Regions from separate parts of the Streptomyces sp. NPDC001410 genome, predicted to be linked through region 4. Evidence: predicted binding sites of a transcription regulator. Region 4 holds the regulator's gene; each other region holds the start of a gene.
The links. The regulator HrcA, encoded in region 4, represses chaperone genes, less so after heat shock. The targets are predictions, from matches to a motif close to TTNGCACTCNGNNNNNCNGAGTGCNAA.
Positions count from the first base shown of each region.

Region 1: the regulator HrcA is predicted to act here: its motif matches at 2,657-2,683, upstream of groL (chaperonin GroEL).
Region 2: the regulator HrcA is predicted to act here: its motif matches at 2,343-2,369, upstream of groES (co-chaperone GroES).
Region 3: the regulator HrcA is predicted to act here: its motif matches at 2,351-2,377, upstream of ACFY3C_RS34670 (FmdB family zinc ribbon protein).

Region 1 is NZ_JBIAWE010000016.1:29,581-34,489, reverse strand. Features, by position in the region: SAM riboswitch class I at 158-299, shown strand; gene thrC (threonine synthase) at 317-1,600, shown strand; gene ACFY3C_RS31225 (MoaD/ThiS family protein) at 1,597-1,872, shown strand; gene ACFY3C_RS31220 (cold-shock protein) at 2,313-2,519, shown strand; gene groL (chaperonin GroEL) at 2,846-4,468, shown strand; gene ACFY3C_RS31210 (class I SAM-dependent methyltransferase) at 4,559-4,909, opposite strand, start outside.
Region 2 is NZ_JBIAWE010000009.1:343,255-348,163, reverse strand. Features, by position in the region: gene ACFY3C_RS22220 (ester cyclase) at 1-65, shown strand, start outside; gene groL (chaperonin GroEL) at 138-1,766, opposite strand; gene groES (co-chaperone GroES) at 1,887-2,195, opposite strand; gene ACFY3C_RS22205 (polysaccharide deacetylase family protein) at 2,480-3,265, opposite strand; gene ACFY3C_RS22200 (polysaccharide deacetylase family protein) at 3,322-4,233, opposite strand; gene ACFY3C_RS22195 (methyltransferase domain-containing protein) at 4,324-4,909, shown strand, end outside.
Region 3 is NZ_JBIAWE010000019.1:33,843-38,751, reverse strand. Features, by position in the region: gene ACFY3C_RS34680 (potassium/proton antiporter) at 1-586, shown strand, start outside; gene ACFY3C_RS34675 (MFS transporter) at 885-2,189, shown strand; gene ACFY3C_RS34670 (FmdB family zinc ribbon protein) at 2,388-2,702, shown strand; gene ACFY3C_RS34665 (S-methyl-5'-thioadenosine phosphorylase) at 2,805-3,638, shown strand; gene ACFY3C_RS34660 (hypothetical protein) at 3,949-4,521, shown strand; gene mscL (large conductance mechanosensitive channel protein MscL) at 4,660-4,909, shown strand, end outside.
Region 4 is NZ_JBIAWE010000002.1:634,378-639,286, forward strand. Features, by position in the region: gene ACFY3C_RS06330 (DUF3097 domain-containing protein) at 1-511, opposite strand, end outside; gene ACFY3C_RS06335 (MBL fold metallo-hydrolase) at 546-1,280, opposite strand; gene hrcA (heat-inducible transcriptional repressor HrcA) at 1,443-2,459, shown strand; gene dnaJ (molecular chaperone DnaJ) at 2,460-3,596, shown strand; gene ACFY3C_RS06350 (nitronate monooxygenase) at 3,697-4,773, shown strand; gene ACFY3C_RS06355 (16S rRNA (uracil(1498)-N(3))-methyltransferase) at 4,770-4,909, shown strand, end outside.

The DNA of each region.
Region 1 (4,909 bases), on a different contig from region 4:
GTCTGCGGCTCCTCACTGTCGTGATCACATGGCGTGACCGTGTGATCCATCTCGCGGTTCGGACGACTATCTCAACTGTCCTGGCCTTCGGTTACAGTCTTGAACAACGCCGGTGACCATCGCATGTCAGGGTCAACGAGCGTTGACAACCGCATACAGCTCATCCAGAGGGGCAGAGGGAAACGGCCCGATGAAGCCCCGGCAACCCTCCAGTCGGTTCTCGTTCTCCAGCGAGGCTCCCGGCTAGGGAAGGTGCCAAATCCGTCTCACGGCGAGATGCGTCGTGAGGAAGATGAGGAGAAAGGGCCTCGCCTCCATGGCTGTGCAGACAGTTGCAAGCACCAGCAATCCCACCGTAGACCTCGGCCCCGCCGCGGCGCTGAGCTGTCGCGAGTGCGGTCACCGGGTGCCCCTCGGGCCGGTGTTCGCCTGCGAGGAGTGTTTCGGTCCGCTGGAGATCGCCTACGACTTCTCCGCCTACGACACCGAAGAGCTGCGCAAGCGGATCGAGTCCGGTCCCGCGAACATCTGGCGCTACGCGCCGCTGCTGCCCGTCCCCGCCGACGTGGCCGACAAGCCCAACATCAACCCGGGCTGGACCAAGCTCGTCAAGGCCGACAACCTGGCCCGCGAGCTGGGCGTCACCGGCGGACTGTATGTGAAGGACGACTCCGGCAACCCGACGCACTCCTTCAAGGACCGCGTGGTGGCCCAGGCCCTGGAGGCCGCGCGCGCCTTCGGCTTCACCACGCTCTCCTGCTCCTCGACCGGCAACCTCGCCGGTGCCGTCGGCGCCGCCGCCGCCCGCGCGGGCCTGCGCTCCTGCGTGTTCATCCCGCACGACCTGGAGCAGGGCAAGGTCGTCATGGCCGCGGTCTACGGCGGCGAGCTGGTCGGCATCGAGGGCAACTACGACGATGTGAACCGGTTCTGCTCCGAGCTGATCGGTGACCCGGCCGGCGAGGGCTGGGGCTTCGTCAACGTCAATCTGCGGCCGTACTACGCGGAGGGCTCGAAGACCCTGGCGTACGAGGTCTGCGAGCAGCTCGGCTGGCGGCTCCCGGACCAGATCGTGGTCCCGATCGCCTCCGGCTCCCAGCTGACGAAGGTCGACAAGGGTCTGCAGGAGCTGATCAAGCTCGGGCTCGTCGAGGACAGGCCGTACAAGATCTTCGGTGCGCAGGCCGAGGGCTGCTCGCCGGTGTCCACCGCCTTCAAGGCCGGTCACGACGTGGTCCGCCCGCAGAAGCCGAACACCATCGCCAAGTCGCTGGCGATCGGTAACCCGGCCGACGGCCCGTACGTCCTCGACATCGCCCGCCGTACCGGTGGCGCGGTGGAGGATGTGACGGACGAGCAGGTCGTGGACGCGATCAAGCTGCTGGCCCGGACCGAGGGCATCTTCGCGGAGACCGCCGGCGGTGTGACGGTCGGCGTGACGAAGAAGCTGATCGAGGCCGGCGTGCTGGACCCGACCCTGACGACGGTCGTCCTCAACACCGGTGACGGCCTCAAGACCCTCGACGCGGTGGCCGGCACGGGTCTCACCGCCACCATCCGTCCGACCCTGGACTCCTTCCGAGAGGCTGGCCTCGCATGAGCGTGACCGTTCGCATCCCCACCATCCTGCGCACCTACACCGGTGGCCGGGCCGAGGTCGCCGCCGAGGGCGGGACCCTCGCCGAGGTCATCCAGGACCTGGAGAAGAACCACACGGGCATCGCGGCCCGCGTGCTGGACGACCAGGGCAAGCTGCGCCGCTTCGTCAACGTGTACGTCAACGACGACGACGTCCGCTTCGAGCAGGGGCTGGAGACGGCGACCCCGGACGGCGCCGGTGTCTCCATCATTCCCGCGGTCGCCGGCGGCTGATCAAAAGCGACCATTACCTACGGTAACCGCGGTTACTGAATGTTCATCGAATGGCCTCCTCCGTGAGAGAAGCGGAGGGGGCCATTCTGCGTGATTGAGCGCGGTACAGTTGGGGAACGCGCGCCGGGTCTGCGGGTCGCAAGCCCCGGAATCATGCCTTACGCCCGGTGAGAAGCAGCCAAAGTGCACGGGCTGTATGCGCCTTTTGCGCCTTTTCTGGAGCCCGACTTGCCCTGAATTCGGACGAATTCTCGGCAGATTCCGGATCGGGCTCGTCCAGAATTCTCGTCCGATTGACCTGTTGCAGAGGGCAGTTGGACAGATACATTCAGCCGCGGTCGACGCGTTCCGGCGCACGCCCCCGACCAATGGGGGGTGAGGTCTGACCCGGGTCCGCGAAGTGTGGATCTGTGCAAGGGCCAGTAATAGGGGAGTTAGGCATGGCTCAGGGCACCGTCAAGTGGTTCAACGCGGAGAAGGGGTACGGCTTCATCGCGGTCGACGGTGGTGCGGATGTTTTCGTCCACTACAGCGCGATCCAGATGGACGGTTACCGCACCCTGGAAGAGGGGCAGCGGGTCGACTTCGAGATCTCGCAGGGCCAGAAGGGCCCGCAGGCGGACATGGTCCGGCTGGCGACCAGCTGAAGCACGCGTCGACTGACACCGACGTTCTTCTGTTTCATCTTCGAAGGGCCCGCACCTCCCGGGGTGCGGGCCCTTCGTCATGCCCGGCGCTCCCCTGTTCGCGCGCGGCTGAGCGCACCCCCGGCACCCCCGAGGCGCTTGCACTCGGGGGTGCCGAGTGCTAATCATTGGCGTTAGCACTCTGAAGGTGAGAGTGACAAAGAAGGACCGGGTCGGTGAGGCCCGCAGGCCAGGTGGGGCAAGGAACCACAGGTCGGCGAGCCGTCCGTCGCGGGCGCGGGCGCGGTCCGAAGGAATCACCCCCAGTCCTGGAGGGACCACTTCACATGGCCAAGATCATCGCGTTCGACGAGGAGGCGCGGCGCGGCCTCGAGCGCGGCATGAACCAGCTCGCGGACGCCGTCAAGGTGACGCTCGGCCCCAAGGGTCGCAACGTCGTCCTCGAGAAGAAGTGGGGCGCCCCCACGATCACCAACGATGGTGTCTCCATCGCCAAGGAGATCGAGCTCGAGGACCCGTTCGAGAAGATCGGCGCCGAGCTGGTCAAGGAAGTCGCGAAGAAGACGGACGACGTGGCCGGTGACGGCACGACGACCGCGACCGTCCTGGCCCAGGCCCTGGTCAAGGAAGGCCTCCGCAACGTCGCCGCCGGCGCCAACCCGATGGCCCTCAAGCGCGGTATCGAGAAGGCCGTAGAGGCCGTCTCCGCCGCACTCCTCGAGCAGGCGAAGGACGTCGAGACCAAGGAGCAGATCGCCTCCACCGCGTCCATCTCCGCCGCCGACACCCAGATCGGCGAGCTGATCGCCGAGGCCATGGACAAGGTCGGCAAGGAAGGCGTCATCACCGTCGAGGAGAGCAACACCTTCGGTCTGGAGCTTGAGCTCACCGAGGGCATGCGCTTCGACAAGGGTTACATCTCCGCCTACTTCGCGACCGACATGGAGCGCATGGAGGCGTCGCTCGAGGACCCGTACATCCTCATCGCCAACTCCAAGATCGGCTCGGTCAAGGACCTGCTCCCGCTGCTGGAGAAGGTCATGCAGTCGGGCAAGCCGCTGCTGATCATCGCCGAGGACGTCGAGGGCGAGGCCCTGTCGACCCTGGTCGTCAACAAGATCCGTGGCACCTTCAAGTCCGTCGCCGTCAAGGCTCCGGGCTTCGGTGACCGCCGCAAGGCCATGCTCGGCGACATCGCCATCCTCACGGGCGGCGAGGTCATCTCCGAGGAGGTCGGCCTCAAGCTGGAGAACGCGACCCTGGACCTCCTGGGCCGCGCCCGCAAGGTCGTCATCACCAAGGACGAGACCACCATCGTCGACGGTGCCGGCTCCTCGGAGCAGGTCGGCGGCCGGGTCAACCAGATCCGCGCCGAGATCGAGAACAGCGACTCCGACTACGACCGCGAGAAGCTGCAGGAGCGCCTGGCGAAGCTCGCCGGCGGTGTCGCGGTCATCAAGGCCGGTGCCGCCACCGAGGTGGAGCTCAAGGAGCGCAAGCACCGCATCGAGGACGCCGTCCGCAACGCGAAGGCCGCCGTCGAGGAGGGCATCGTCGCCGGTGGTGGCGTGGCCCTGCTGCAGACCTCGGGCGTCTTCGAGAAGCTGGACCTGGAGGGTGACGAGGCGACCGGCGCCAACGCCGTGAAGCTCGCCCTGGAGGCCCCGCTGAAGCAGATCGCCGTCAACGGTGGTCTTGAGGGTGGCGTCGTCGTGGAGAAGGTGCGCAACCTGGCCGTCGGCCACGGTCTGAACGCCGCCACGGGCGAGTACGTCGACATGATCGCCGAGGGCATCATCGACCCGGCGAAGGTGACCCGCTCTGCCCTGCAGAACGCCGCCTCCATCGCCGCGCTGTTCCTCACCACCGAGGCCGTCATCGCCGACAAGCCGGAGAAGGCCGCCGCGGCCGCTCCGGGCGGCATGCCGGGCGGTGACATGGACTTCTGATCGACCTGACGGTTGATCGCCTGTCCTTCGGACCGAGGGCGGTACGTCCAGCTTCTGGCTGGGGGTGCCGCCCTCGGGCGTGTTCAGGGCTCAGCCGACGCGGGTCTCCGCGTAATAGGAACCCACTGCGGGCTGACCCGTGTAGTTCGGCCCGGCGGAGGGATCGGCGCCGACGTAGCGGAACGGCGGTCGGATGTCGCGGGCGCCATCGAGGGTGAGGCGGTGGTGCCGGGAGCTGTAGCGGAACCCGGCGGCGCGGAGGGCGGAAAGAACGGCCCGCCCGGCAGGTGAGCCATCGACCCAGCGGATGGAGTCGGGGTCGAAGTGGGCGATGAACAGCCCGTCGGGAGCGAGCCAGGAGGCGGCCCGGCAGACGAGCCCCAGCTGATCGCCGATGTAGTGGAGACCGTGTACGCAGGTGATGAGGTCGTACGTCCGTGA
Region 2 (4,909 bases), on a different contig from region 4:
GGTGGCAGTACGACCGGCTCGGGCTGCTGGACCAGTTGGGCGCGCTGGACGAGCTGGAGAAGTAGGGCGCGCGGCCGCAGGGCACACAGCGGAGGCCCGGCACCCCGAGGGGTGCCGGGCCTCAGTGCTGAGGTGCCTCAGTGGGCGTGGCCGTGACCGTGGCCGTGGCCCGCCTCGGCCGGCTCCTCTTCCTTCTTCTCGACGACCAGGGTCTCGGTCGTGAGCAGCAGGGAGGCGATGGAGGCGGCGTTCTCCAGGGCAGAGCGGGTGACCTTGACCGGGTCGATGACACCGGCCTTGACCAGGTCGCCGTACTCGCCGGAGGCGGCGTTGTAGCCGTTGCCCTTCTCCAGCTCCGCCACCTTGGAGACGATGACGTAGCCCTCGAGGCCGGCGTTCTCGGCGATCCAGCGCAGCGGCTCGACGGCGGCGCGGCGGACGACCGAGACACCCGTGGCCTCGTCGCCGGACTTGCCGAGGTCGCCCTCCAGCACCTTGACGGCGTGGACCAGCGCGGAGCCACCACCGGAGACGATGCCCTCCTCGACCGCGGCGCGGGTCGCGGAGATGGCGTCCTCCAGACGGTGCTTCTTCTCCTTCAGCTCCACCTCGGTGGCGGCGCCGACCTTGATGACGCACACGCCGCCGGCCAGCTTCGCGAGGCGCTCCTGGAGCTTCTCGCGGTCCCAGTCGGAGTCGGTGTTCTCGATCTCGGCCTTGATCTGGTTGACCCGGCCGAGGACGTCCTCGGAGTTGCCGGCACCGTCGACGATGGTCGTGTCGTCCTTGGTGACCGTCACGCGGCGGGCGGAGCCCAGCACGTCCAGACCGGCCTGGTCGAGCTTGAGGCCGACCTCCTCGGAGATGACGGTGGCGCCGGTGAGGACGGCCATGTCCTGCAGCATCGCCTTGCGGCGGTCGCCGAAGCCGGGGGCCTTCACCGCGACGGCGTTGAAGGTGCCACGGATCTTGTTGACGACCAGGGTCGACAGGGCCTCGCCCTCGACGTCCTCGGCGATGATCAGCAGCGGCTTGGAGGCACCCGCCTGGATGACCTTCTCCAGCAGCGGCAGCAGGTCCTGGATCGAGGCGATCTTGCCCTGGTTGATGAGGATGTACGGGTCCTCCAGGACGGCCTCCATGCGCTCCTGGTCCGTCACGAAGTACGGCGACAGGTAGCCCTTGTCGAAGGCCATGCCCTCGGTGAAGTCCAGCTCCAGACCGAAGGTGTTGGACTCCTCGACGGTGATGACACCGTCCTTGCCGACCTTGTCCATCGCCTCGGCGATCAGCTCGCCGACCTGCTGGTCCTGGGCGGACAGCGCAGCCACGGCGGCGATGTCGGACTTCTCCTCGATCGGGCGGGCCGAGGCGAGGAGGTCCTCGGAGACGGCGGCGACGGCCGCGTCGATGCCCTTCTTCAGGGCGGCCGGGGAGGCGCCCGCGGCGACGTTCTTCAGGCCCTCGCGCACCAGCGCCTGGGCGAGCACGGTGGCGGTGGTGGTGCCGTCACCAGCGATGTCGTTGGTCTTGGTCGCCACCTCCTTCACCAGCTGGGCGCCGAGGTTCTCGTACGGGTCCTCGACCTCGACCTCGCGGGCGATGGTGACACCGTCGTTGGTGATGGTGGGGGCGCCGAACTTCTTGTCGATGACGACGTTGCGGCCCTTGGGGCCGATCGTCACCTTCACCGTGTCGGCCAGCTTGTTGACGCCGCGCTCGAGGGCGCGACGGGCGTCCTCGTCGAACTTCAGGATCTTCGCCATGACAGCGGGAGCCCTCTCGGAAATCTGTGGGTGAAAAAAGAACTGCGCCCCGGCGCCCGGCTTCTTATGTGGTCGCGGGGGCCAGGGGCGCAGCTGGAAGCAACTGAGTGCTGGAGGCGATTACTTCTCGATGATCGCGAGAACGTCGCGAGCCGAGAGGACGAGGTACTCCTCGCCGTTGTACTTCACCTCGGTGCCGCCGTACTTGCTGTACAGAACGACGTCGCCGACCTTGACGTCGAGCGGAAGGCGCTCGCCGTTCTCGAAGCGGCCCGGGCCCACGGCGAGGACGGCGCCCTCCTGGGGCTTCTCCTTCGCGGTGTCCGGGATGACCAGGCCAGAGGCCGTGGTCTGCTCGGCGTCGAGCGGCTGGACCACGATGCGGTCCTCAAGCGGCTTGATGGCAACCTTGGAGCTGGCGGTCGTCACGATCCGACCTCCCCCTTCGGAGATCTCACGGGGTTAACTGTCTGAGGTGGCGACCAGGTCGATCCGTCGTCGCGGGTGCCGGACCTGCCCGTCGCGTTTGTTGGCACTCTCATCTGCCGAGTGCCAGAGCCGAGACTATGACCGGGATTAGCACTCGGTCAAGCGGAGTGCCAATGCCTGCGGCGCGTCGCGGGGAAGATCGGCCTGAACGGCCTCGTCCTCAAGCGCCGGACGGGCTGGATCGGTGCGGCCGGCGCTGACAGGAACCGTTGCCGAAAGAGCCGTTACAGGTAGTCCTCAAGGCGGCCCACCGTCAGCCCACTTGCCTGCACCATGCGCAGCAAGCGTGCCGTGCGTTCCTTCAGCGTCGGGCCCGTCGCCTCGTCGGGGCCGACGAGGACGATGTCGCCCGGGCGCAGGTGGCGCTCTCCGTGTGTGTAGGCGATGCCGTCGGGGGTCATGGCGGCGCGCCACAGGACGAGCGAGGAGATGCCGCAGTCGGCGGCGGCGCGCAGCGTCGTGGTGTCGTACGTGCCGTAGGGCGGGCGGAAGAGACGGGGGCGGATGCCGAAGCGGGACTTGAGTTTGTCCTGCTGGCCGCAGATCTCGGCGCGCTGGCCGGCGTACGGCAGTCCGGACATAGCCGGGTGGTCGAGGGTGTGGTTCTCGATGTCGGCGCCGACCGCGCGCAGGCGGGCGAAGTGGCCGTAGCCGGGGCCGACGACGCTGTCGGTGAGGAAGAAGCTGACCGGCAGCCTGAGTTCGCGGACCATGTCGACGAAGCGCGGGTCGCGCTCGGCGCCGTCGTCGTAGGTGAGGAAGACGACCTTGTCGGTGGTGGCGACATGGTCCACGACGCGGGGCGGGGAGGCACCCGCCCCGTGGGCCGTCAGGGGTTGGGCACGGTGGCGGGGCGGGGCGGCGAGCGGGGCGGCCAGGCCCCAGCGGCGGTACGCCTGACTGACGGCGGGGCTGGGCTGTCGTACGCCCTGGGCCGCCCGTTTGCCGAGGCGTTCGATGGGGTCGACCGACTGGGCGCAGCCCGTGAGGAGGAGGGCCGACGCGAGCACGACGGCCGGCCCGGACCGTGCTCCTCCCGGGCCGCGCCCCGGTCGCCCCCGGCGCCTCACAGGTAGTCCTCCAGGCGTGCCACGGCGTACCCCTCGCGCGTGACCTTGTTCAGGAACCGGCGCATGTCGTCGACCATCGTGCCGTCCCAGTCGTCGCGGCCGCGGAAGTGGGTGAGCACGATGTCGCCGGGGTGCAGGCTCTTGTCGTCCTCGCGGTACTCCCAGTGGTCGACGAAGACCTCCTCGTCCCAGATCGGCGCGTACTTGATCCCGCAGGACTTGGCGGCGCGCAGGGTGTCGCCGTTGTAGTTGCCGTAGGGCGGGCGGAAGACGGTCGGCGCCTTTCCGAACTGCCGCTTCATGACGGCCTGCATGCCGCAGATCTCGTCCTTCTGCTCCTCGTAGGACAGTCCGGGCAGGTAAGGGTGGGTGAGGGTGTGGTTGTTGAGGGTGTGGCCCTCGGACTGCATCCGGCGGAAGTAGCCGTAGTCGTCCTTGACGAGGTAGTTGCTGAGGAAGGCCGTGTAGGGGATCTTCAGGTCGCTCATCATGCGCAGGAACGCCGGGTCCTTCTCGGCGCCGTCGTCGAGGGTGAGGAAGACGACCTTCTGCCTGGTGGGGACGGTGGTGAAGACCGGTGGGAGGTTCTCCTCCTCCTGGCCGTCCACCTCGAAGCCCGCGCGCGCGGTGATCTTCGGTTTCACGGTCGGTGGCGCCGGGGGTCTCAGGGGGACCTCGTCGAGGTTCCAGTGCCGGGCGGCGGTGACCATGCGGGCGTGTTCGGCGGCGAGGCGGGCCTGCGGGTCCGCCGGGCCGCCGTGGCCGGGGGCGGGCCGGGCCGCGGAGTCCGAACCGAGGGCGGAGCAGCCGGAGACGAGGGCGGTCGAGGCCAGCACGGCCGCCGCGTAGCGGAGGGCGACCTTCGGGATCCGCGCCCGACTTTTGTCATTTTGTACTACTACTCGCATGGCGTCGGATCCTTCCAGCCCCGGGCCCCGAACCCGGGCCGACACCGCCGCCGGAGGCGCACCGTCCACCGACTGGCCCACAATGACCCGGTGAACGACCTCGCCCTTCTCCTCACCCCCGAAGGCCGCGCCCTCCTCGACGAGGTGCGCGACACCGACCCCGCACAGGAGCTGGCCGTGGCCACCCGGCTGCGCCGCGAGCACCCCGCCGAGCTGGTGTCGGCGGCGCTGGGCCAGGCACGGTTGCGGCAGCGGGCGGTGGCGAAGTTCGGGGCGGATGACGCCCTGCGGATGTTCTTCACGCCGAACGGGGTCGAGCAGTCGACCCGGGCGAGCGTGGCCGCGTACCGGGCGGGCCGCATGCGGGAGCTGGGCGTGACCTCGGTCGCCGACCTGTGCTGCGGGATCGGCGGCGACGCGATCGCGCTGGCCCGGGCCGGGATCCGGGTGCTGGCCGTGGACCGGGATCCGCAGACGGCGGCCACGGCACGGGCGAACGCCGAGGCGCTGGGGCTCGCCGGGCTGATCGAGGTCCGGGAGGCGGACGTCACCGAGGTGGACACGGCGGACTACGACGCCGTGTTCGTGGACCCGGCGCGCCGAGGAGGGCGGGGCAGGATCTTCGACCCGGAGGCGTACTCGCCGCCCCTGTCCTGGGCGGTCGCCACGGCCCTCG
Region 3 (4,909 bases), on a different contig from region 4:
GACCATGGTGGCCCGCCCGCTGAGCGTCGTCCTCAGCCTGGCCCCGTTCCGGGTGCCGTGGCCGGAGCAGGCGCTGATGTCCTGGGCGGGACTGCGCGGCGCCGTGCCCATCATCCTGGCGACGATCCCCATGGTGAACGGCGTCGCGGGCAGTCATCGGATCTTCAACATCGTCTTCGTGCTGGTCGTCGTCTACACCCTCGTGCAGGGGCCGACCCTGCCCTGGCTGGCGCGCACGCTGCGGCTCGGCGAGGAGGGCGAGGCCGCCGACCTCGGCATCGAGTCGGCACCCCTGGAGCGGCTGCGCGGGCATCTGCTGTCCGTCTCGATCCCCGAGGGCTCCCGGATGCACGGCGTCGAGGTCAACGAGCTGCGGCTGCCGCCCGGCGCCGCCGTCACCCTCGTCGTCCGGGATGGAAAATCGTTTGTTCCGCTGCCCACGACGGTGCTGCGGCACGGGGACGAACTCCTTGTGGTCGCCACCGACCCCGTGCGCGACGCGGCGGAACGGCGCCTGCGCGCGGTCGCCTACGGCGGCAAGCTGGCCGGCTGGCTGGGCATGGACGGGCCGGGCAGCTCGCGTTAACCGGGCAGCCCCGCGTTAAGGGGGTGTTTCGTGCGGTTCACACCTCCGGTAATCACAGGTGACCGCCACGGATGGTGCTCATTTTCACAGGTGGGCGAGGTAGCGCCACCTGTACGATGAAGGCGCACCCTGATCGAACCAACTCTGCCTGACGCAGAGCTGGCGCGACCGTATGGCGGCCGGGCCACCCCCACCCACAGTGGGCGCCGGTATCTACCGCAGTTTGCGCAAGAGGACAGCTCTCGGCGCCCGGGCCCACAACGGGGCCCGCGCTACCAGGCGGCAGAAAGGCACGGCCGTGGGATCCACGGTCACCACCACCGCACCGGAGACGACCTCGCCGGCCTCTTCCCGCCCGGGATACGGACAGCTGCTGCGCACCCGCGGCGCCTGGACGTTCCTGCTCCCCGGCTTCGCGGCGCGCCAGCCGTTCGCGATGCTCACCATCTCCATCGTGCTGCTCGTGCAGCACACCACCGGCTCGTACGGCGCCGCGGGCGCCGCCGCGGCCGCCACTGGTGTCTCCATGGCGCTGTTCGCGCCGTACAGCGGCCGCCTCGCCGACCGTTACGGACAGCGCGCCGTCCTGATCCCGGGTGTCCTGGTGCACGCGCTGTCCGGCCTGACCTTGACGGCGCTCGCGCTGGCGCACGCGCCCCTGTGGGCGCTGTTCGTGGCGGCCGTGCCGACCGGCGCCTCGGTCCCGCAGGTCGGCCCCATGGTGCGTGCACGCTGGGGCGTGAAGCTCCAGGGCTCGCCCCTGATGACCACCGCGGCGGCCTTCGAGTCCGTCACGGACGAGCTGACCTTTGTCTTCGGGCCCCTGCTGGCGACCGCGCTGTGCACCGCCGTCACCCCGTCCGCGGGCCTGGTGACCGAGGCCGCGCTGACGCTCGTCGGCGGTCTGCTGTTCGCCGCGCAGAAGAGCACGCAGCCGTCGGTGTCCGGCGAGAGCGGGCACGCGCGCGTGCAGCACGCCTCCGCCCTGCGCGTCCCGGGCGTCCGGGTGCTGGTGGTGACCTTCCTGGGCATCGGGTCGGTCTTCGGCGGCATGCAGGTGTCGCTGGCGGCGTTCACCGAGTCGATCGGCGAGCCCGGCCTCAACGGTGTCCTCTACGGCACCTTCGCCGCCGGCAACATGCTCTCCGGCATCGTCTGCGGCGCGATCGCCTGGAAGGCCGCCCCGCAGCGCCGCCTGGTCCTCGGCTACGCCGCGCTCGCGCTGACCGCGTCCGCGCTGTGGACGGCGCACTCGGTGCTCCTGCTGGCCGGTCTCGGCCTGCTGGTCGGCATGTGCATCGCACCAGCCCTGATCACCGGCTACACACTGGTCGAGGGCCTGGTGCCGGCCGAGGCCCGCACCGAGGCGTTCACCTGGCTGACCGGCGCCGTCGCGCTCGGTCAGGCGGCCGCCGTCACGGTCGCCGGACAGCTGGAGGACCGCCTGTGGGGTGGTGCCGGTTTCCTGGTGCCGATGGCCGGCACACTGCTGGCTCTGGCGACCCTGGCGGCGCTGCGTTCGCGGCTGGTGCCGCCGCGCGCGACCAAGGTGGTCACGCGCGGCGCGGCCCATCGCGAGCCTGTCGCGATCGGTGAGATGTGACGTGTCGAAAAAACCCGGGAATACGTCACTGTGACTCCGCCGCCAAGCGGCTCCTCACTTGGGCACGAGGCCCTCATGACGGTCAAGCCCTGACCGCTGCCCGTGGGCAGGTGACGTACGTTACTCCGTTCGCTGGCCGCACGGGTTAATATGGACGATCGTTAGCACTCATCGAGTGAGAGTGCCAGGAGGAAGACAGTGCCGACCTACCAGTACCAGTGCACCGAGTGCGGCGAGGGCCTCGAGGCGGTTCAGAAGTTCACCGATGACGCCCTGACCGAGTGCCCCAACTGCGGTGGCCGCCTGAAGAAGGTGTTCTCCGCGGTCGGCATCGTCTTCAAGGGCTCCGGCTTCTACCGCAACGACTCCCGCGGCTCCACGTCGAGCAGCAGCCCGGCGACGAAGTCGTCCGGCTCCTCGTCGTCCGACTCGAAGTCGTCCTCGTCGGCGTCCACGTCGTCCTCGGCGTCCTCGTCTTCGTCGGGCTCGTCGAGCAGCAGCTCCGCGGCCTGAGATCTCACTCCCCGGGCCCTGCCGTCGCGCGTGACGGCAGGGCCTCAGGTGTACTCGGGCACCGGCTCCCCCGGCTTTCCGCAGCCAGCTAATGTGCTCGTCATGGCGAACGCAGAGATCGGTGTAATCGGCGGGTCGGGCTTCTACTCGTTCCTCGACGACGTGACCGAGGTCCAGGTGGACACCCCCTACGGGCAGCCCAGCGACTCCCTCTTCCTCGGCGAGATCGCCGGCCGGCGGGTCGCCTTCCTGCCCCGGCACGGCCGCGGCCACCACCTGCCACCGCACCGCATCAACTACCGCGCCAACCTCTGGGCGCTGCGCTCGGTCGGCGTCCGGCAGGTCCTCGGCCCGTGCGCGGTCGGCGGTCTGCGCGCCGAGTACGGCCCCGGCACCCTGCTCGTGCCGGACCAGCTGGTGGACCGTACGAAGGTCAGGGTCCAGACGTACTTCGACGGGCTGCCGCTGCCCGACGGCACGGTGCCCAACGTCGTGCACGTGTCCATGGCCGACCCCTACTGCCCCGCCGGCCGGGCTGCCGCGCTGAAGGCGGCGCACGGACGGGACTGGGAACCGGTGGACGGCGGCACGCTGGTCGTGGTCGAGGGGCCGCGCTTCTCGACCCGCGCCGAATCGTTGTGGCATCAGGCTCAGGGCTGGTCCGTGGTGGGCATGACCGGCCACCCCGAGGCGGCGCTCGCCCGTGAACTGGAGCTCTGCTACACGTCGCTGGCCCTGGTCACCGACCTGGACGCCGGTGCCGAGACCGGCGAGGGGGTCTCCCACGAGGAGGTGCTGCAGGTGTTCGCGGCCAACGTGGACCGGTTGCGCGGCGTGCTGTTCGACGCGGTGGCGGCACTGCCGGAGACCGGGGCGCGGGACTGCCTCTGCAAGAACGCCCTCGGCGGGATGGACCCGGGCTTCGAACTGCCGTAGCGGGAGGAACGGGGCGAGGCGGGGAACTGCTCGACGCGAGGGACGGGTCGACGCGGACGGGTCGACGCGGGGAACGGGTCGACGCGAAGAACGGGTCGGCGCCGGGAACGAGGCGGGGAACGGGGCCAGGCGAGGCACGGGGCGACACGAGGGATGGCTCGACACGAGGGACGGGGCGGCCGGAAGTCCCCGTTCGGGTGGGTGAGTTGTCCACAACCCCGCAGTAGTCCACCGGCTCCGGCGGGCTTCGGCGCGAGGCGTCATCGTGGCAGGGCAAGCCGAAATCCCCTCGTCGCAGGCGGTGATCCCCATGCCCTTGACCTCGTCGTCCCCCAGTCCGGCCGCGCCTCCCCTCCGCCTCCCGCGTCCCCTCGGCACCGACGCCCCGGCGACCTGCGAGGTCCCGCCCTTCGCCCCGGTGCGCGTGCGCGGCGGGCGGTATCAGTTGCAGCGGCTGGTACGGCATCGCAGGCGGGCTCTCGCGGCCGGCCTCGCCGTGACCGCGGCCGCGCTCGTGGCGGCGGGGCCGCGGAGCACGACCGAACCCCACCGCGCCGAACGGGTCCGCGGGCACCCGGTCACGGAACCCGCACGACGGCACGGAGCGGTGGACATGGTGACGGCGCCGGTGCGGATCTCGGACGCCGCCACCGTCCGGCTGCTCCGGCCCGGCGACCGCGTCGACGTCATCGCGGCCGAGGATCCGTCGGCCGGAGGCGGCGCCCGGGTGCTCGCGCGGGGTGTGCGGGTGACGAGGGTGCCGGAGCCGCTGGAGGGTGCGTCCGAGAGCGGGGCGCTGGTCGTGCTGTCGGTGCCGCGCACCACGGCGGCGCGGCTCGTGGGCGCGAGCGCCACCGCACGGCTGGCGGTGACGCTGTGCTGAGCCACCTCGGCCGATGTCTCTGCGACCCGCCGTCGACCCCTTCGACCGAGCTACGGAATTGGACACAATGGCCGCACCGTGCCGTAGGTTGCGGAGCGTTTCGTTCCACACCCTGTGCACGCGAGGAGAGTCCCCGAGGTGAACGCGAAGAAGGAACCGAGCATCTGGCAGGGCTTCAAGGCCTTCCTGATGCGCGGCAACGTCGTCGATCTGGCAGTCGCGGTGGTCATCGGCGCCGCTTTCACCAACATCGTCAACTCGGTGGTGAAGGGGCTCATCAACCCGCTGGTGGGCGCGATCGGCACGCAGAACCTGGACATCTACAGCGCGTGCCTGAGCAGCAGCTGCAAGGGCGACCAGGGCATCCAGCTGATGTGGGGCTCGGTCC
Region 4 (4,909 bases):
TCGTGCCCGGCACCAGGTGGTCCACGAGTACGCCCAGGCGCGCATCCGGACCCGGCGCGAACTCGGCCACGATCGCCGGCAGGTCGTCCACGCCCTCCAGGTACTCCACGACCACGCCCTCGATGCGCAGGTCGTCGCCCCACACCTTCTCGACCAGTTCGGCGTCGTGCCGGCCCTCGACGTAGATGCGGCCGGCGCGGGCCACGCGCGCGCGTGCACCGGGGACGGCCACCGAACCGGACGCCGTACGGGTGGGCCGTACCGGACCCGATGCGGGCCGCACCAGGGTGACCACCCTGCCCTCCAGCAGGAAGCCGCGCGGCTCCAGCGGGAACACCCGGTGCTTGCCGAAGCGGTCCTCCAGCGTCACCGTGCCCGCCTCGCAGCGGATCACCGCGCCGCAGAAACCGGTACCGGGCTCCTCGACCACCAGGCCGGGCTCCGCCGGGACCTCCGGCACGGGCTTGGGCTTCTTCCAGGGCGGGGTCAGGTCCGGTGAGTACTGGCGCATTCGGATGACGATAGGAGAAGCCGCCGACCCGCACTCACGACACGCCGAAACGCGCTGCCAGCTCGTCGCGTTGCCGTCGTACGAACGCCGCGTCGACCACCGCACCGTGACCGGGGACGTACAGCGCGTCCTCGCCGCCGAGGGCGAGCAGCCGGTCCAGGGCGTCGGGCCAGCGGGACGGTACGGCGTCCGGGCCCGCCTGGGGTTCGCCGGACTCCTCCACCAGGTCGCCGCAGAAGACGATCTCGGCGGCGCCGGAGACCGGGCCGGGGACGAGCACCACGAGATCGTGGGCCGTGTGGCCGGGGCCCACGTTGGCCAGCAGCACCTGCCGGCCGTCGCCGAGGTCCAGCGTCCACTCGCCGGAGACCAGGTGGCGGGGAGGAGTCAGGGCGGCGACGGCCGCGTCCGCGTCCGCGGCCGGCAGTCCGTGCCGGACCGCGTCCCGGCGCAGCTCCTCGCGTTCGTACGCGAACACCGCGTCGATGCCCACCGCCGCGTACGTCTGCGCCCCGGCGAAGGCGGCCGCGCCGAAGACGTGGTCGAAGTGGGGATGGGTGAGCGCGAGATGGGTCACACCGTGCCCCGCCAGCTGCTCCGCCCACGTCCGCAGCCGCTCGCCCTCGGCCGGGCTCGACCCGGCGTCCACCATCAGTGCCGTACCCGCCCCGAGAACCAGGCCCACGGTGCAGTCCCAGCCGGGCAGCCGGCACCGCCCCACCCCGGGCGCCAGCCGCTCCCACCCCAGCTCTTCCCAAGTCACCGTCATACCGCGACGCTAGCGGTACAACCCGGAACAGCAGGACCGACCTTGCCCAGTGAGTACCCCACGCCCGTACACTGGGCTGGGGAAGGCTGGCACTCGGACACGCAGAGTGCCAGGCGGGCGACCGGAAGAACCGAGGGGACGACATGCTGGAGGTGCGCGCGAATGCTGAGTGAACGCAGGCTTCAGGTGCTGCGCGCCATCGTCCAGGACTACGTGGGCACCGAGGAGCCGGTGGGCTCGAAAGCGCTCACCGAGCGGCACAACCTCGGCGTCTCCCCGGCGACCGTGCGCAACGACATGGCTGCCCTGGAGGACGAGGGGTTCATCGCCCAGCCGCACACCAGTGCCGGGCGCATCCCCACCGACAAGGGCTACCGGCTGTTCGTGGACAAGCTCGCGGGCGTCAAGCCGATGACCGCGCCCGAGCGCCGCGCGATCCAGAACTTCCTGGAGGGCGCCGTCGACCTCGACGACGTCGTGGCCCGCACGGTACGGCTGCTCGCGCAGCTGACCCGGCAGGTCGCCGTCGTGCAGTACCCGTCCCTGACCCGGTCCACCGTGCGGCACGTGGAGCTGCTCTCGCTCGCTCCCGCGCGCGTGATGCTCGTGCTGATCACGGACACCGGCCGGGTCGAGCAGCGGATGGTCGACTGCCCGGCGCCCTTCGGCGAGGCGTCCCTGGCGGACCTCAGGGCCCGGCTGAACAGCCGGGTCGCGGGCCGCAGGTTCAGCGACGTGCCGCGCCTGGTCGAGGACCTGCCCGAGGCCTTCGACGTCGAGGACCGCGGTACGGTCTCCGCAGTGCTCTCCACCCTGCTGGAGACACTGGTCGAGGAGAACGAGGAGCGGCTGATGATCGGCGGTACCGCCAATCTCACCCGCTTCGGACATGACTTCCCCCTCGTGATCCGGCCCGTCCTGGAGGCCCTTGAGGAGCAGGTCGTGCTCCTCAAGCTCCTCGGCGAGGCGAAGGATCCGGGCATGACCGTGCGCATCGGGCACGAGAACGCCCACGAGGGACTCAACTCCACCTCCGTCGTGTCGGTCGGCTACGGTTCGGGCGGCGAGGCGGTTGCCAAGCTCGGCGTGGTCGGACCGACCCGCATGGACTACCCGGGAACGATGGGAGCGGTACGCGCAGTGGCACGGTACGTCGGACAGATCCTGGCGGAGTCGTAAGTGGCCACGGACTACTACGCCGTTCTCGGCGTGCGCCGCGACGCGTCGCAGGATGAGATCAAGAAGGCGTTCCGTCGGCTCGCGCGCGAGCTGCACCCGGACGTCAACCCGGATCCGAAGACCCAGGAGCGGTTCAAGGAGATCAACGCCGCTTACGAGGTGCTGTCGGACCCGCAGAAGAAGCAGGTCTACGACCTCGGCGGCGACCCGCTCTCCCAGGCGGGCGGCGCCGGAGCGGGCGGCTTCGGGGCCGGTGGCTTCGGCAACTTCTCCGACATCATGGACGCGTTCTTCGGTACGGCGTCGCAGCGCGGCCCGCGCTCGCGCACCCGGCGCGGCCAGGACGCGATGATCCGCATCGAGGTCGAGCTGGACGAGGCGGCCTTCGGGACGACCAAGGACATCCAGGTCGACACCGCGGTCGTCTGCAACACCTGTAACGGTGAAGGTGCCGCTCCCGGCACGTCCGCCCAGACGTGTGACATGTGCCGCGGCCGCGGTGAGGTCTCCCAGGTGACCCGGTCCTTCCTGGGCCAGGTCATGACCTCCCGCCCCTGCCCCCAGTGCCAGGGCTTCGGCACGGTCGTGCCGACCCCGTGCCCGGAGTGCGCCGGTGACGGGCGCGTCCGCTCCCGTCGCACGCTGACCGTCAAGATTCCGGCCGGTGTCGACAACGGCACCCGCATCCAGCTGGCCGGCGAGGGCGAGGTCGGCCCCGGCGGCGGTCCGGCCGGTGACCTCTACGTCGAGATCCACGAGCTGCCGCACCCGACCTTCCAGCGGCGCGGCGACGACCTGCACTGCACGGTCACGATCCCGATGACGGCGGCGGCCCTCGGCACCAAGGTGCCGCTGGAGACCCTGGACGGCATGGAGGAGGTCGACATCCGGCCCGGCACCCAGTCCGGCCAGTCGATCCCGCTGCACAACCGGGGCGTCACGCACCTGCGCGGCGGCGGCCGGGGTGACCTGATCGTCCACGTCGAGGTCACGACCCCGACCAAGCTCGACCCCGAGCAGGAACGGCTGCTGCGCGAGCTGGCGAAGCTGCGCGGCGAGGAGCGTCCGCAGGGACAGTTCCAGCCGGGTCAGCAGGGGCTGTTCTCCCGCCTGAAGGACGCTTTCAACGGGCGCTGAACCATCGGCTACGGGGTGCCCCGGCACCCCGTATGCCGGTGGCCTATGCCGTGGGACGCCCGGATTCGGACTTGTTCAAAGGACGTGACAACATGCCGTCATGTCCTCCGCACTGACCGATCTCTTCCCCCACCCGATCGTGCAGGCCCCCATGGCGGGCGGTGTCTCCGTCCCGCAGCTCGCCGCCGCCGTGTCCGAGGCGGGCGGCCTCGGGTTCCTCGCCGCCGGATACAAGACCGCCGACGGCATGTACCAGGAGATCAAGCATCTGCGGGGGCTCACGAGCCGGCCTTTCGGCGTGAACCTCTTCATGCCCCAGCCGGAGTATGCGGAGTCGGGCGCCGTCGAGGTCTACGCGCACCAGCTGGCCGGTGAGGCCGCCTGGTACGAGACCGAGCTGGGCGACCCCGACAGTGGCCGGGACGACGGCTACGACGCCAAGCTCGCGGTCCTCCTCGACAACCCGGTGCCGGTGGTCTCCTTCCACTTCGGCATCCCGAGCCGGGACGTCCTCGACTCCCTGCGCCGTGCCGGAACCCTCACCCTGGTCACCGCCACCACCGCCGAGGAGGCCCTCGCGGTCGAGCGGGCCGGCGCGGACGCGGTGATCGCACAGGGCGTGGAGGCCGGCGGCCACCAGGGCACCCACCGGGACATCCCCGAGAACGACGGCTCCGGCATCGGCCTGCTCTCGCTGATCGCCCAGGTCCGGGAGGCCGTCAGCATCCCGGTCGTCGCCGCCGGCGGCCTGATGCGCGGCAGCCAGATCGCCGCCGTCCTCGCGGCGGGTGCGGGCGCGGCCCAGCTGGGCACGGCGTTCCTTGCCACCCCGGAATCCGGCGCCAACACCCTGCACAAGCAGGCGCTGACCAACCCCCTGTTCGCCCGCACCGAGTTGACCCGCGCCTTCTCCGGCCGCCCGGCGCGCGGCCTGGTCAACCGCTTCCTGCGCGAGCACGGCCCGTACGCCCCCGCCGCCTACCCCGAGATCCACCATCTGACCTCACCGCTGCGCAAGGCCGCCGCCAAGGCCGGCGACGCCCAGGGCATGGCGCTGTGGGCGGGCCAGGGCCACCGGTTGGCCCGCGAGCTGCCCGCCGGGGAGCTGGTGGAGGTCCTCGTCGGCGAGCTCGATGCGGCGAGGACAGCGTTGCCGGACGGAGGTGACGGGCGATGACGGCTCCGGTCTTCGTCGTCGACTCCCTGGAGGGCGTGGGCCCCGGGTCGATCATCGACGTGACGGGCCCCGAGGGGCGGCACGCGGTCTCCGTACGGCGGTTGCAGTCCGGTGAGGACGTGGTGATCACCGACGG